2 regions of the Pseudacidovorax sp. 1753 genome follow, and region 2 is predicted to be linked to the other one. Evidence: predicted binding sites of a transcription regulator. Region 2 holds the regulator's gene; the other holds the start of a gene.
The links. Region 2 encodes FNR, which switches genes on or off when oxygen is low (the NO sensors DNR and NnrR bind a similar motif). Its sites were predicted from a motif close to TTGATNNNNATCAA; they were not measured.
Positions count from the first base shown of each region.

Region 1: the regulator FNR is predicted to act here: its motif matches at 2,330-2,343, upstream of ABIC63_RS00585 (oxygen-binding di-iron domain-containing protein).

Region 1 covers NZ_JBEPKY010000001.1:121,519-127,445, reverse strand. Annotated here, with positions in the region: gene ABIC63_RS00600 (Bug family tripartite tricarboxylate transporter substrate binding protein) at 1-353, opposite strand, end outside; gene ABIC63_RS00595 (substrate-binding domain-containing protein) at 465-1,256, opposite strand; gene ABIC63_RS00590 (LysR family transcriptional regulator) at 1,342-2,280, shown strand; gene ABIC63_RS00585 (oxygen-binding di-iron domain-containing protein) at 2,386-3,165, shown strand; gene ABIC63_RS00580 (hypothetical protein) at 3,181-3,414, opposite strand; gene ABIC63_RS00575 (peptidoglycan DD-metalloendopeptidase family protein) at 3,588-4,466, opposite strand; gene pcp (pyroglutamyl-peptidase I) at 4,564-5,235, shown strand; gene ABIC63_RS00565 (LysR family transcriptional regulator) at 5,316-5,927, opposite strand, start outside.
Region 2 covers NZ_JBEPKY010000003.1:62,108-68,034, reverse strand. Annotated here, with positions in the region: gene ABIC63_RS04595 (hypothetical protein) at 1-369, opposite strand, end outside; gene ABIC63_RS04590 (sulfite exporter TauE/SafE family protein) at 728-1,471, opposite strand; gene hemN (oxygen-independent coproporphyrinogen III oxidase) at 1,480-2,901, opposite strand; gene fnr (fumarate/nitrate reduction transcriptional regulator Fnr) at 3,094-3,813, shown strand; gene ABIC63_RS04575 (hypothetical protein) at 3,904-4,170, opposite strand; gene ABIC63_RS04570 (FixH family protein) at 4,271-4,567, opposite strand; gene ccoG (cytochrome c oxidase accessory protein CcoG) at 4,611-5,927, opposite strand, start outside.

The DNA of each region.
Region 1 (5,927 bases), on a different contig from region 2:
AAGTCGCGGCCGAAGTCGTAGGGCAGGCTCTTGTACAGCGCCGGTGCCACAGCGTGGGCGATGGCGGCCATCAGGAAGGTGTTGCCGTCCGGCGTGGCGCGGGCGGCGATGCCGGCGCCCAGGGTGCCGCCGGCACCGCCGCGGTTGTCCACCACCACCGGCACGCCCAGTTGCGTCGACAGTTTCTGGCCCACGATGCGTGCCAGGATGTCGTTGGTACCGCCGGCCGCGAAGGGCACGATGAGGGTGATCGGCTTGGAGGGCCAGTCGGCCGCCGCGGCAATGCCGGCAGCGCCGGTCAGGGTGGAAAAGGCCAGGGCGCTCAGCACGGCGCGGCGGGAGATCGATCGCATGGTCGGCGGGTCCGGAAAGGAGAGAGAGGGAAAGAGAAGGGGAAAAGCGCCGGCGCAGACACGCACGGCGCGGGCCGGGCCACCGCGTGCGGCGGCCGAGCCTGGGGATGCTCAGCGCGCGCCGCCCTTGGTCATCGGCACCAGGCCGGTGGAGCGGATGACCTCGGCGTTCTCGGGCGTGGCGAGGAAGCGCAGGAAGCGCGTGGCCTCCTCGCGGCGCGGGCTGCTGGCGACGATGGCGGCGGAGAACTCGGTCACGTACTGCACGTCGGCGGGCAGGTCACCCACGATGTCGATGCCATGCACCGGCAGCAGTTCGCTGCGCTGCTGGCAGCCGAAATCGGCCTCCTTGGACGCGATGATCTCGCCCACCGGCGTGGCGGGGATCTTGCGGCCCTTGCCGCGCATCTGCTCGGCGATGCCCAGCTTGGGCAGCATCTCGCGCTCGATGTATTCGCCGCTGGCGCTGTCGGACCAGGCCACCGAACGGGCATTCAGCAGCGTCTGGCGCAGCTTGTCGACGGTGCCGATGTCGGGGCGCGGTGCGCCCTGGGGCACGGCGCAGGCGATGGTGGAATCGGCCAGCACGACCTTGGAGCCCGGCACCAGCTGGCCGGTGGCCATCAGCTTGTCGAGCGCATCGCCCACCATGATGACGACGTCGATGGGTTCCTTGCGGTCCAGGCGCTGGGGAATGGCGTTCTTGGTGGCGCCCATCGACGGGCCCCACTGCGAGTCGACCGCGTGGTCGGGCTGCTTCTGCCACTCGGCCACCAGCTTCTTGTAGGCCGCCGCGAAGCCACCGGAGGAGACGACGGTCAGGGGTTCGGCCAGGGCCGTGCCGGTGAAGGCGAGGAAGAGGGCGGCGCAGGCGAAGCTTCGCTTCAGGCTTGTCTCGGTCATGTTCTTGGAGGATGGGTTGAAACCGGCCGGCATCGTCGGCGTCCCGCGTTGTTACGACAAGTGCAACGTTCAATACACTTGTTGCGTGCCACGCATCAATTTCGATCTCCAGCAGCTGCAGGCCTTCGTGGCGGTGGCGGACCGCAGCGGCTTCCGCGCGGCGGCCGAGGACCTTCACCTCTCGCCCGCCGCGCTCAGCCGCCGCGTGGACCGGCTGGAGCAGCTGCTCGGCGCACGCCTCTTCGAGCGCACCACGCGCGACGTGCGTTTGACTCGGGTGGGCGAATCCTTCCTGTCGCGGGCACGCCTGGCACTCGACGACCTGGAGGCGGCGGTGCTCGGCGTGCACGAGATCGCCGCGCGCCATGCCGGCCGGATCTCCATCGCCTGCGTGCCCACCGTGGCGACGGCGCGCATGCCGCAGCTGATCGAGGGCTTCAGCCGCCGGCTGCCGCAGGTGAGGGTGCGGCTGATGGACGGCGGCATGGATGAAGTGGCGGCCGCCGTGCGCACCGGCGAGGCCGATTTCGGCCTGGGCTTCAGCGGCGTGACCGACCCCGCACTGAACTTCGAGCCCCTGCTGGAAGAGCGCTACGTGCTGGCCGTGCGCCGCGACCATCCGCTCGCGCGCAAGCGTTCGCCCAACCTGGCGATGTTCTCGGGCGAGCGCTGGGTGGCGGTGGCGCGCACCAGCGGTAACCGGCGCCTGCTCGATGCCGGCCTGGGTGCCGACCAGCGTCCTCCGCCGGCCTGGCTGGAAGTTGGCCATGTGAGCGCGCTGCTTGCAATGGTGGAGGCCGGCCTTGGCGTGGGCCTGGTGCCCGAGCTGGCCCTGCCCGTGCGCGATCCCAGGCTCAAGGGACTGCACCTGGCGGACGTGCCCTTGACCCGGCGCATGGGGGTGCTGACGCTGGCGGGTGCCACGCCGTCGCCGCTGGCGCAGCGCTTCCTGTCGCACCTGCGTACGGCTTGGTGCGAAGCGCCGGCGCGCGCCGCGAAGGCTGGCGACTCGGCCTCCGGTTGATCCAACTCAAACAGGCGGCGAAAGCAGCGGGCGCCTCATCGACATGCGGTGGACTCAGGTCAAGAATCCGCCGTTCCTCGTCTTCCGCGCCCCGGCGCCGGCCCCGTGCCCATCGAGCTCTACCGCGACGCGCAGCATGCCTGCCTGATGTTCACCGACCTGGTCCGCGACGGCGGCGAGGCGGTGCAGTGCAACCAGTTCCTGCTGATCGACCAGGGCGTGGGCGCGATCATCGACCCGGGCGGCAACATCGCCTTCAATGAGCTCTTCCTGGGCATGACGCGGCACTTCCAGCCGAGCCGACTGAGCTACCTGATCGCCTCGCATGCCGATCCCGACATCATTGCCTCGCTCGACCGCTGGCTGACGACCACCTCGGCGCAGTTGGTCATCTCGCGAATCTGGGCACGCTTCGCGCCGCATTTCGCCAAGAGTGGGAAGACGGCGGACAGGGTCCTGCCCGTGCCCGACGAGGGCGGCCGGCTGAAGCTCGGCGGCAGCGAACTGTGGCTGCTGCCCGCGCACTTTCTCCATTCCGAGGGCAACTTCCAGTTCTACGACCCGGTCAGCCGCATCCTGTTCTCCGGTGATCTGGGCGCCTCGATGGTGGGCGGTGCCGAAGCGCAGGCGCCGGTCACCGACTTTGCCCGTATCCGCCCGCACATGGAGGCCTTCCACCGCCGCTACATGGTGTCCAACAAGGTGATGCGGCTGTGGGTGCGCATGGCGCGCCAACTGGACATCGCGCTGCTGGTGCCGCAGCACGGGGCGCCGCTTGCCGGGCCGGCCGTTGGCGCCTTCCTGGACTGGGCCGAATCCCTGCAGTGTGGGATCGACCTGCTGGGGCAGGACGCCTACCTCGTGCCGGTGGGCGTGCTGGGGTAGGCGTCCTGCATCGCGTCAGGCGGCGGCCTGATCGCCTGCCTCGGGGCGGATCTTTCCGGCCTCCACGTACTGGTCGTACTGCAGGCGCGGCATGGCGGTGGTGCCGACGGTGCCGGGCTCGGCTTCCCACGACAGGGTGACGCTGTCGTCGGCTTCCAGGATCTCGACCCGGCCTTCCGGGATCTCGATGGGCGCGCCGTCGCCGGGCGTGAAGGTGACATGGCCATGGATGGTGGCAAATCGGGGCATTCGTTTCTCCTCGGACGATGGTTCGGGCGGGCCTTCCACTGCGACCCGCCTCGGTGCGGATTGCATCAGGGCCGGGGCGGGCGGCCGTGTCGGACGGCGGCGCATGCTGCAGCGCGGCAGAGGCGAATTCGTTGATGTGTTTCAGGCCGCCGACGCGTGCAGCGGCCGCCGGATCAGGCCTCGATGAACAGCGCCGGATCGACCATCGTCCGGTTGAGCATCACGCCCCAGTGCAGGTGCGGCCCCGTCACGCGGCCGGTGGCGCCGACGGCGCAGAAGGCGTCGCCCGTGGCCAGGCGGTCGCCCACCTTCGCGTCGATGCGGCTGAGGTGGCAGTACATGCTCAGCAGTCCGCCGCCATGGTCCAGCCAGACGGTGCCGCCGTTGAAGAAGTAGTCGCCCGTGTCGATCACCCGGCCGGGCAGCGGTGCGCGCACCGGCGTGCCGGTGCCGGCGGCGATGTCCATGCCGCTGTGCGGATTGCGGGCCTGGCCGTTGAAGACGCGGCGCAGGCCGAAGGAGCTGGAACGGCGGCCGGGCACCGGCACCGCCATGGCCAGCTCGGCGGGCATCGGTTCGCTGAAGGTGGCCATGACGCCGGCCTGGTGGTCGCGCTCGCGCTCGTAGCGGGCCTGGTCCGCGGCGGAGAGGTCGACGGTCTTCGGCGCCACGGTGAGGCGCTGCTCGGCATAGCGCTTGGGCGCGATGGCATAGGGGATGCGGCGGCTGCCGCCCGCCTCGCCGACCCGCACATGGGCCTCGCCGGGCTGCGCAGCCAGCGGAATGCCGACGATGGCCGCCCAGGCGATGGGGTCGCCTACCACCAGCACGGGCAGGCCGGCTTCCGTCGTCACGCGGGGGCGCTGGTTGGCAGGGCCTAGAGGCAGGCGCGCCACCCCGCCCGGCACCTGCGATGCATGCGGCCACACTCCCGGCTCAGGACCGGCCGATACAGGCCGCGCGGCGTGCGTCGCAAAGGGAGTGAACAGAGGCAGGGCACACAGGCCCAGCAGCGTGCGGCGGCGGTTCGGGAATCGAAAGTCTTGGGTCATGGGCGGGATGGACAGGCGAGCGGCCTGGCGGCCTGGCAGGCATGGAGCCTACCTGTCTGCGATACCCTTGCGGGCGCCTGCGTTCCTTCCTGTGTCCATGTCCACGCCACTTCGCCGGGTTCTGCTGACGGGCTTCGAGTCCTTCGGGGGCGATGCCCTCAATCCTTCGTGGGAAGTGGCCCGCGCGCTCGACCGCGAGGTGCTGGCATCCGGCGTGGTGGTCGAATCCGTCTGCCTGCCCTGCGTCTTCGACGACGGAGTGGCCCGCCTGGACGAGCACCTGGCCGCAGGCGCCCCGCCGCTGTTGGTCGTCGCGCTGGGCCTGGCCGGCGGGCGGGCGGGCATCACGCTGGAGCGCGTCGCCATCAACATCGACGACGCCCGCATTGCCGACAACGCGGGACGCCAGCCGGTGGACCGGCCCGTGGTGCCTGGCGCCCCGGCCGCCTACTTCTCGACCCTGCCGATCAAGGCCATGGTGCGGGCGCTGCAGGCCACGGGCCTTCCTGCCGCGGTGTCGAACACCGCGGGCACCTTCGTCTGCAACCACCTGTTCTTTGCTTTGATGCACCGGCTCGCCACGCGCCTGCCGTTGGCGGGCGTGCGTGGTGGTTTCGCGCACCTGCCCTGGTTGCCTGCGCAACTGGCCGAGCACGCCGGCGAGCCGGCCCTGGCGCTGGGTGAGCAGGTCGAGGGCGTGCGCCTGATGCTGCGCACCGCACTGCACGTCGACACGGACATCGTGGAGGGCGGCGGCACTCTGCATTGAGCCGGCCGGACCGTTGCGCGGCGTTGGATGGACCGCTGTGCCTGCGGTGGTGCGTCGCCGCTCCCGGTCCCTGGCCGCGCTCAGCGCGCCCCGTCGTGGTCCGCCGCGGCCCGCGCCAGGGCCATGGCCCAGAAGCGCGACAGCGCCCGCGTCGGCTGCTTGTGCCGGTGCAGCACCAGGTGACATTGCCGCCGCAGCGGCGGCAGCGCGGTCTGCAGCGCCACGAGCCGGCCGGCGGCCAGCGCCTCCTGCACCACCCAGCGCGAGAGGCAGGCCACGCCCAGCCCTTCCACCGCCGCCTGCTGGATCGCCTCGGAGCTGCCCAGCTCCAGGCTGCGGGCATGGCCGCCCAGGTGCGGCAGTAGCAGCTGGTCGGTCACCTCGCGGGTGCCGGAGCCGGGCTCGCGCAGCAGCCACAGCGACTCGCGCAGGCGGCGCATGGGCACGCGCGCTGCATTGTTCGCGGTGCCGAAGGTGCCGGGCGCGGCGACCAGCACCATCTCGTCCTGAAGCCAGGGCGTGCTGGCCAGGGCGGGCAGGCGGTTGGGACCTTCGATCAGGCCCACGTCCAGCTCGAAGGCGGCCACCGCCTCGCAGATGGCCTCGGTGTTGCCGATGCGCACGCGCGCCTGCCAGCCGGCCGGCGCGGCCTGCAGCTGCGCCCCCAGAAAGTCGCGCAGCAGCGCCGGCAG
Region 2 (5,927 bases):
GGCGCGGATGCCGGCCTCGGCGCCCCGCGAGGTGCCCGACCCCGTGGCCGCCGACCGGCCCCAGCCCGCGCGGGATTCCAGCAACCAGGCGCGCACGCCCTCGGGTGCCTCGGCGGCCGACGAGTTCTCCGCGTCGCCGGCCCCCGGCGGGGTGTCGTCCATGACCCGGTCGATGTAGGTGGGTGGCCCCTGCTCCAGTTGGCTGCGCAGCCGCGCCTGTTCCGCCTCGAAGCGGCTCATCGGCTGCACCCGGAGCTCTCCGCCCGCGATCGTCTGGGCAGCGCTCGGCACGAGGCCCGCGACGTAGACGCATGCCACAGCGGCCAGATGGATGGGGAGAAGGCGCAGCTGCACATGGAAGGGCTTCAACCCAGAACGCCCTGGTTGTGCGGACCGGCGCGGCGGCCCACGTCACGTGCTCGCAGCCAGCCGTGTGCGAGCAGATCGGAGGAGATGGAAGGGGTTGTCGAAGGAGGCGTCGACATGGCGGGCGCGTGGACTCCTGAAGCCTGGATGGTGGGGTGGCAGGGCGGGTCCCGCGCTGCACCAGCACCGGCCACCCCTGACTTGAAAACTCCTTCCGAAGGTATTCCGAAGTGCTTTGGCGCCCAAGAAACTTCTTGACAGGCGGTCTCATCAGCAGCCCATAGCCGACAAAAGGTGATGAACCGTGAAGATTTGACTCAGCGTCCGGACCACGGCGGCTGGCCGATGCCGGTTGGCCGGTTCAGGCGCACCAGCGCGCGATGTCGTGCTGGAGGTCCGTCCACAGCGCGTAGGCCGCGACGGCCATGAGCAGGACCCCGGCGATGCGGCTGGCCCAGGCGGGCTGCGCGCCATCCGGTCCGCGCCGCAGCAGATGCCAGAGCCAGGGCACGCCGCTGAGTGCCGCCGCGCCCCCCAGCGCGAACAGGCCCATCACGAGGGCGCCCTGCAGCGGCTGCGACGCCAAGGCGGCGAGCATGAGGGCCGAATAGAGCATGCCGCAGGGCATGAGGACCCAGGCCGCGCCGAGCAGCAATCGGCGCGCCGGGCTGGCCGTGAGCGGCCGCAGCCGGCGCAACGTGGCCGCCCCGACCCGCGATGCCCACAGCGGTTGCCGCCCGGCGATGGCCAGCACCACGCCCCAGGCCAGGATGCCCGCGTGCAGCAGCACCCAGACCGGCCGCAACAGAGAGATGCCATCCCGGAGCCATGCCAACGTGTCGAACGCCGCGGCCACGACCGCGCCGGCGGCGGCATAGCCGAGCAGCCGCCCCAGCTGAAACGCCACGGATGGCGCGGCCGGGCGATGCGCCGCAGCAAGGCCTGGCCCGGAGGCATCCACGCGCACCAGCGGCACAGCCTCGCGCTGCAAGGGACGCGGCGGCACGAGCGCAGCGCAGGCCGGCCCGCACATGACGGCGCAGTGGGGCGCGCCCGTCAGGCCCAGCAACAGGGCCGACACCGCGAGCGCACCGGAGGCGTCCATCACCCGCGTCAGATGATGCGCGAGAAGCGCGTGCGTGCCCGGTCGGCCTGCAGGTAGCGGTCGAACACCATGGCGATGGCGCGCACCACGTACCAGCCGGCCGGCGTGACCTCGAGTTCGCGCGCATCCAGGCGCACCAGCCCCTGCTCCGCCAGGGGCTGCAACGCCTGCAGCTCGGCCGCGAAGTACTGGCGGAAGTCCACCAGATTGGCGGCGCCCATGGCCTCGAAGTCGATGCGGCCCTGGCACATGATGGCCATGATGACCGCGCGGCGCACCACGTCGTCGCGGCCCAGGGCCAGGCCGCGCACCACGGGCAGTTGGCCCTGCTGCAGGCGGTCGCGGTAGTCCTCCAGCGTCTTGGCGTTCTGGCTGTAGCTGGCACCGACGCGGCCGATGGCCGAGACGCCCAGGCCGATGATGTCGCAGTCGGGCTGGGTGCTGTAGCCCTGGAAGTTGCGGTGCAGCCGGCCCTGGCGCTTTGCCACGGCCAGGGCGTCCTCCGGCACCGCGAAGTGGTCCATGCCGATGTAGACGTAGCCCGCCTCGCCGAACACGCCGATGGCGCGCGAGAGCATGTCGATCTTGGTGGGGCCGTCGGGCAGCTCCTGCGACAGGATGCGGCGCTGCGGCTTGAAGCGCTCGGGCAGATGGGCGTAGGCGTACAGGGCGATGCGGTCGGGCCGCAGCTCCACCACCTGCGCCAGCGTGCGCTCGAAGGACGTGCTGTTCTGCCGCGGCAGACCGTAGATCAGGTCAGCGTTGATCGAGGTGAAACCCAGCCGTCGTGCCGCTGCCATCAGCGCGAAGACCTCGGACGCGGGCTGGATGCGGTGCACCGCCTTCTGCACCTGCGCATCGAAGTCCTGGATGCCGAAGCTCAGGCGGTTGAAGCCCAGCGCCGCCAGGTGCGCAAGCCGGGCCTCATCGACCGTGCGCGGGTCGACCTCGATGGAGCATTCGGCGCCGGGCAGGAAGTCGAAGGACTCGCGCAGCGCCGTCATCAGGGTGGACAGCTCCTCGTCGCTGAAGAAGGTGGGCGTGCCCCCACCCAGGTGCAGCTGGCTCACCGGCTCGCCCCGGCCGAGTTCGGCCACCTGCAGCCGCAGCTCGCACAACAGGTCCTGCAGGTATTCGGCTGCGCGCTCGTGGTGGCGCGTGATGATCTTGTTGCAGGCGCAGTAGTAGCAGAGCGACTCGCAGAACGGGATGTGCACGTACAGCGACAGCGGCAGCGCACGGGCGCCGGCCGCTTCGCGGCGCTGGACCAGGGCCTGGGCATACTCAGCGGGGCCGAAGGCCTCCACGAAGCGGTCGGCGGTCGGGTAGGAGGTGTAGCGCGGGCCCGGCACGTCGAAACGGCGCAGCAGCGACGTCGACAGCACCGCGGGCTCGGCCGCGCAGGAGGACGGGATGGGCAGGGAACTCATCGCAGCAGGAGGGCACAGCAGCGCCAGGGTTGTTGCCTCTAATGTGCGTTCGAAGCCATGATCGGCGCTTGATCCACATCAAACAGAAAGTTGATCGCTGTCGGAGAATGACTGACACGGGAGCTTTCGGACGCCACAGACCCCACGAGCGAGGCGTCGGGCCGTCCCCCACCCTACAGAGTCGGACACACCATGACCCCAGAATCCATCAAAGTCGCTTGTTCCAACTGCAACCTGCGCGAGTTGTGCATGCCCGTGGGCCTGTCGCCGGAGGAACTGCAGCGACTGGATTCGCTGGTCGCCACGCGCCGCAAGGTGCGCCGCAAGGAACTGCTGTTCCACAACGGCGAGCAGTTCGTCTCGCTCTACGCCATCCGCACCGGCGTGTTCAAGACCCGCATCACCTCGGAGGACGGCCGCGACCAGGTCACCGGCTTCCAGATGGCCGGCGAGATCATCGGCCTGGACGGCATCGTCAACGACCGCCACAGCTGCGACGCCGTGGCGCTGGAGGATTCCGAGGTCTGCGTGATGCCCTTCGACCGCATCGAGGAACTGTCGCGCGAGGTGTCGGCGCTGCAGCGCCATGTGCACCAGATCATGAGCCGCGAGATCGTGCGCGAGCACGGCGTGATGCTGCTGCTGGGCAGCATGCGCGCCGAGGAGCGCCTGGCCGCCTTCCTGCTGAACCTGGTGCAGCGCCTGCATGCGCGCGGCTTCTCGGCCTCCGAGCTGGTGCTGCGCATGACCCGCGAGGAAATCGGCAGCTACCTGGGCCTCAAGCTCGAGACGGTGAGCCGCACCCTGTCCAAGTTCGTCGACGACGGCATCGTGGAGGTGAACCAGCGGCATGTGCGCATCCTCGATGCGGAGGCGCTACGGCGGATGGTGAACCCCACGGTCTGCGCCTGAGGCGCGAACGGCGGCCGGCTCGCGCAAGTCGACCGCCGCATCGGCAGACGAGAGGGACGCCACGGCGTCCCTTTTTCATTGCTGGGATCTTCAGGCCGGCCCGCCCGGCCCCGGCTGCGCATTGACCTGGGCCGGCGTGCGCATCAGCAGTGCCGTGGTCGCGCTGCACACCATGGTCACGACCCAGAAGCCGAAAAAGCCCAGCGCGTAGATGGCCTGCCGCGGCATCTCCAGCACATGGCCGAACCAGCGCAATTCCGCCGGATCGACGAAGCCGAAGACCAGGAACTCCATCAGGCAGGCGGCCAGGAAGGCCGGCCAGGCGATGGCCATCAGGCAGTGGGGCTGGCGCAGCATGCGGGAGGTCTCCGTCTTCTGGGTTGCGGGGCGCCGACGACCCCGCCGCAGCGGGGCATGTTTGGCCGCGGAAGGCCGTGCCGGTGAGCGACGCGCCATGTCAAGGCTGCGCGGGAGGCAGGTTCCGTGCGGGCGTGGTGACGTGGTTGCGGGCCTGCTGCGCCGGCGTCAGCGCACGCTGGGCCTCCAGGGTGCGGTTGATCTCGATGCCCCGGCGGTAGTAGTCCGCCTCGATCACCGGATCGGGGCTGTGCACCGCCAGCCACAGCGTGGCAAAGCCGGCCACCACCACCATCGCCGGACCGCCCACCACCATCCACATCAGCGGATGGCGCCACCAGGGACCGCTGGAGGGCTCGACCAGGGAGGCGGAAGCAAGCGTCGTCGGGTTCGTCATGGGGTCCTCGTCGTGATGGATGCGAAGTCGATGCGTCGGGCAGTCAGCGCGGCACCAGGAAGGCGGCCTTCTCGGCCACATGGGCGCCGCCGCCCTCCTCGCCCACCTCGATGCGCACGCTGTGCGAACCGGGGGCGGCACTGCCGTAGGGAATGCTCAGCCGCACGGCCACCCAGCGGGCCTCGGCCGGACCGACCTCCACCGGCGTGTCGGGCGAGACGGCGATGCCCTCCAGCCCCTGTGCCGCGAGCCGGTACTTCTGCGGCCGCTCGGTGGCATTCATGATCTGCAGGCGGTAGACGTTCTCCAGCCGGCCACCTTCGGCGATGCGGGCCAGCGAGGCGCGGTCGCGCACCACGTCTACCTTCAATGGCGTGCGGGCCACCAGGCTCACCAGCATGCCCACCACCAGCAGCATGAGCACCGAGGCGTAGATGAGCACGCGCGGCCGCAGCACGCGGCGCCACAGCTGCGCGCGGCTCCAGTGGCCGGCCATGCCGTTGACCGTGTCGTAGCGGATGAGGCCCTTCGGGTAGTTCATCTTCTCCATCACGGTGTTGCAGGCGTCCACGCACTGGCCGCAACCGATGCATTCGTACTGCAGGCCCTGGCGGATGTCGATGCCCGTGGGGCAGACCTGCACGCACAGGTCGCAGTCGATGCACTCGCCCAGGCCGCGGGCCTTGTAGTCCACGCTGCGACCCCGCGGCGCCCGCGGCTCGCCGCGGCCAGGGTCGTAGGTGACGATCAGCGTGTCGCGGTCGAACATGGCGCTCTGGAAGCGCGCATAGGGGCACATGTACTTGCACACCTGCTCGCGCATGAAGCCGGCGTTGCCGTAGGTGGCGAAGGCATAGAAGAAGACCCAGAACACCTCCCAGGAGCCCATCTGCGTCTGCAGGAAGGCCAGGCCCAGCTCGCGCACCGGCGTGAAGTAGCCCACGAAGGTGAAGCCGGTCCACATGGCGATGGCGATCCACACGATGTGCTTGTAGGCCTTCTTGACCAGCTTCTCCGTCGAGAGCGACTCGCCGTCCAGCCGCATGCGCGCCGTGCGGCTGCCTTCGATCTTCTGCTCCACCCACATGAAGATCTCGGAGTACACCGTCTGCGGGCAGGCATAGCCGCACCACAGCCGCCCCGCCACGGCCGTGAACAGGAAGAGCGAGAGCGCCGAGATGACCAGCAGACCCGACAGGTAGATCAGGTCCTGCGGATACAGCACCAGCCCGAACAGGTAGAAGCGCCGCGATGCCAGGTCGAAGAGCACTGCCTGCCGCTCGCCCCAGCTGAGCCACGGCAGGCCGTAGAACACCAGCTGCGTGGCGAACACCATGGCCCAGCGCCAGCGCGCGAACAG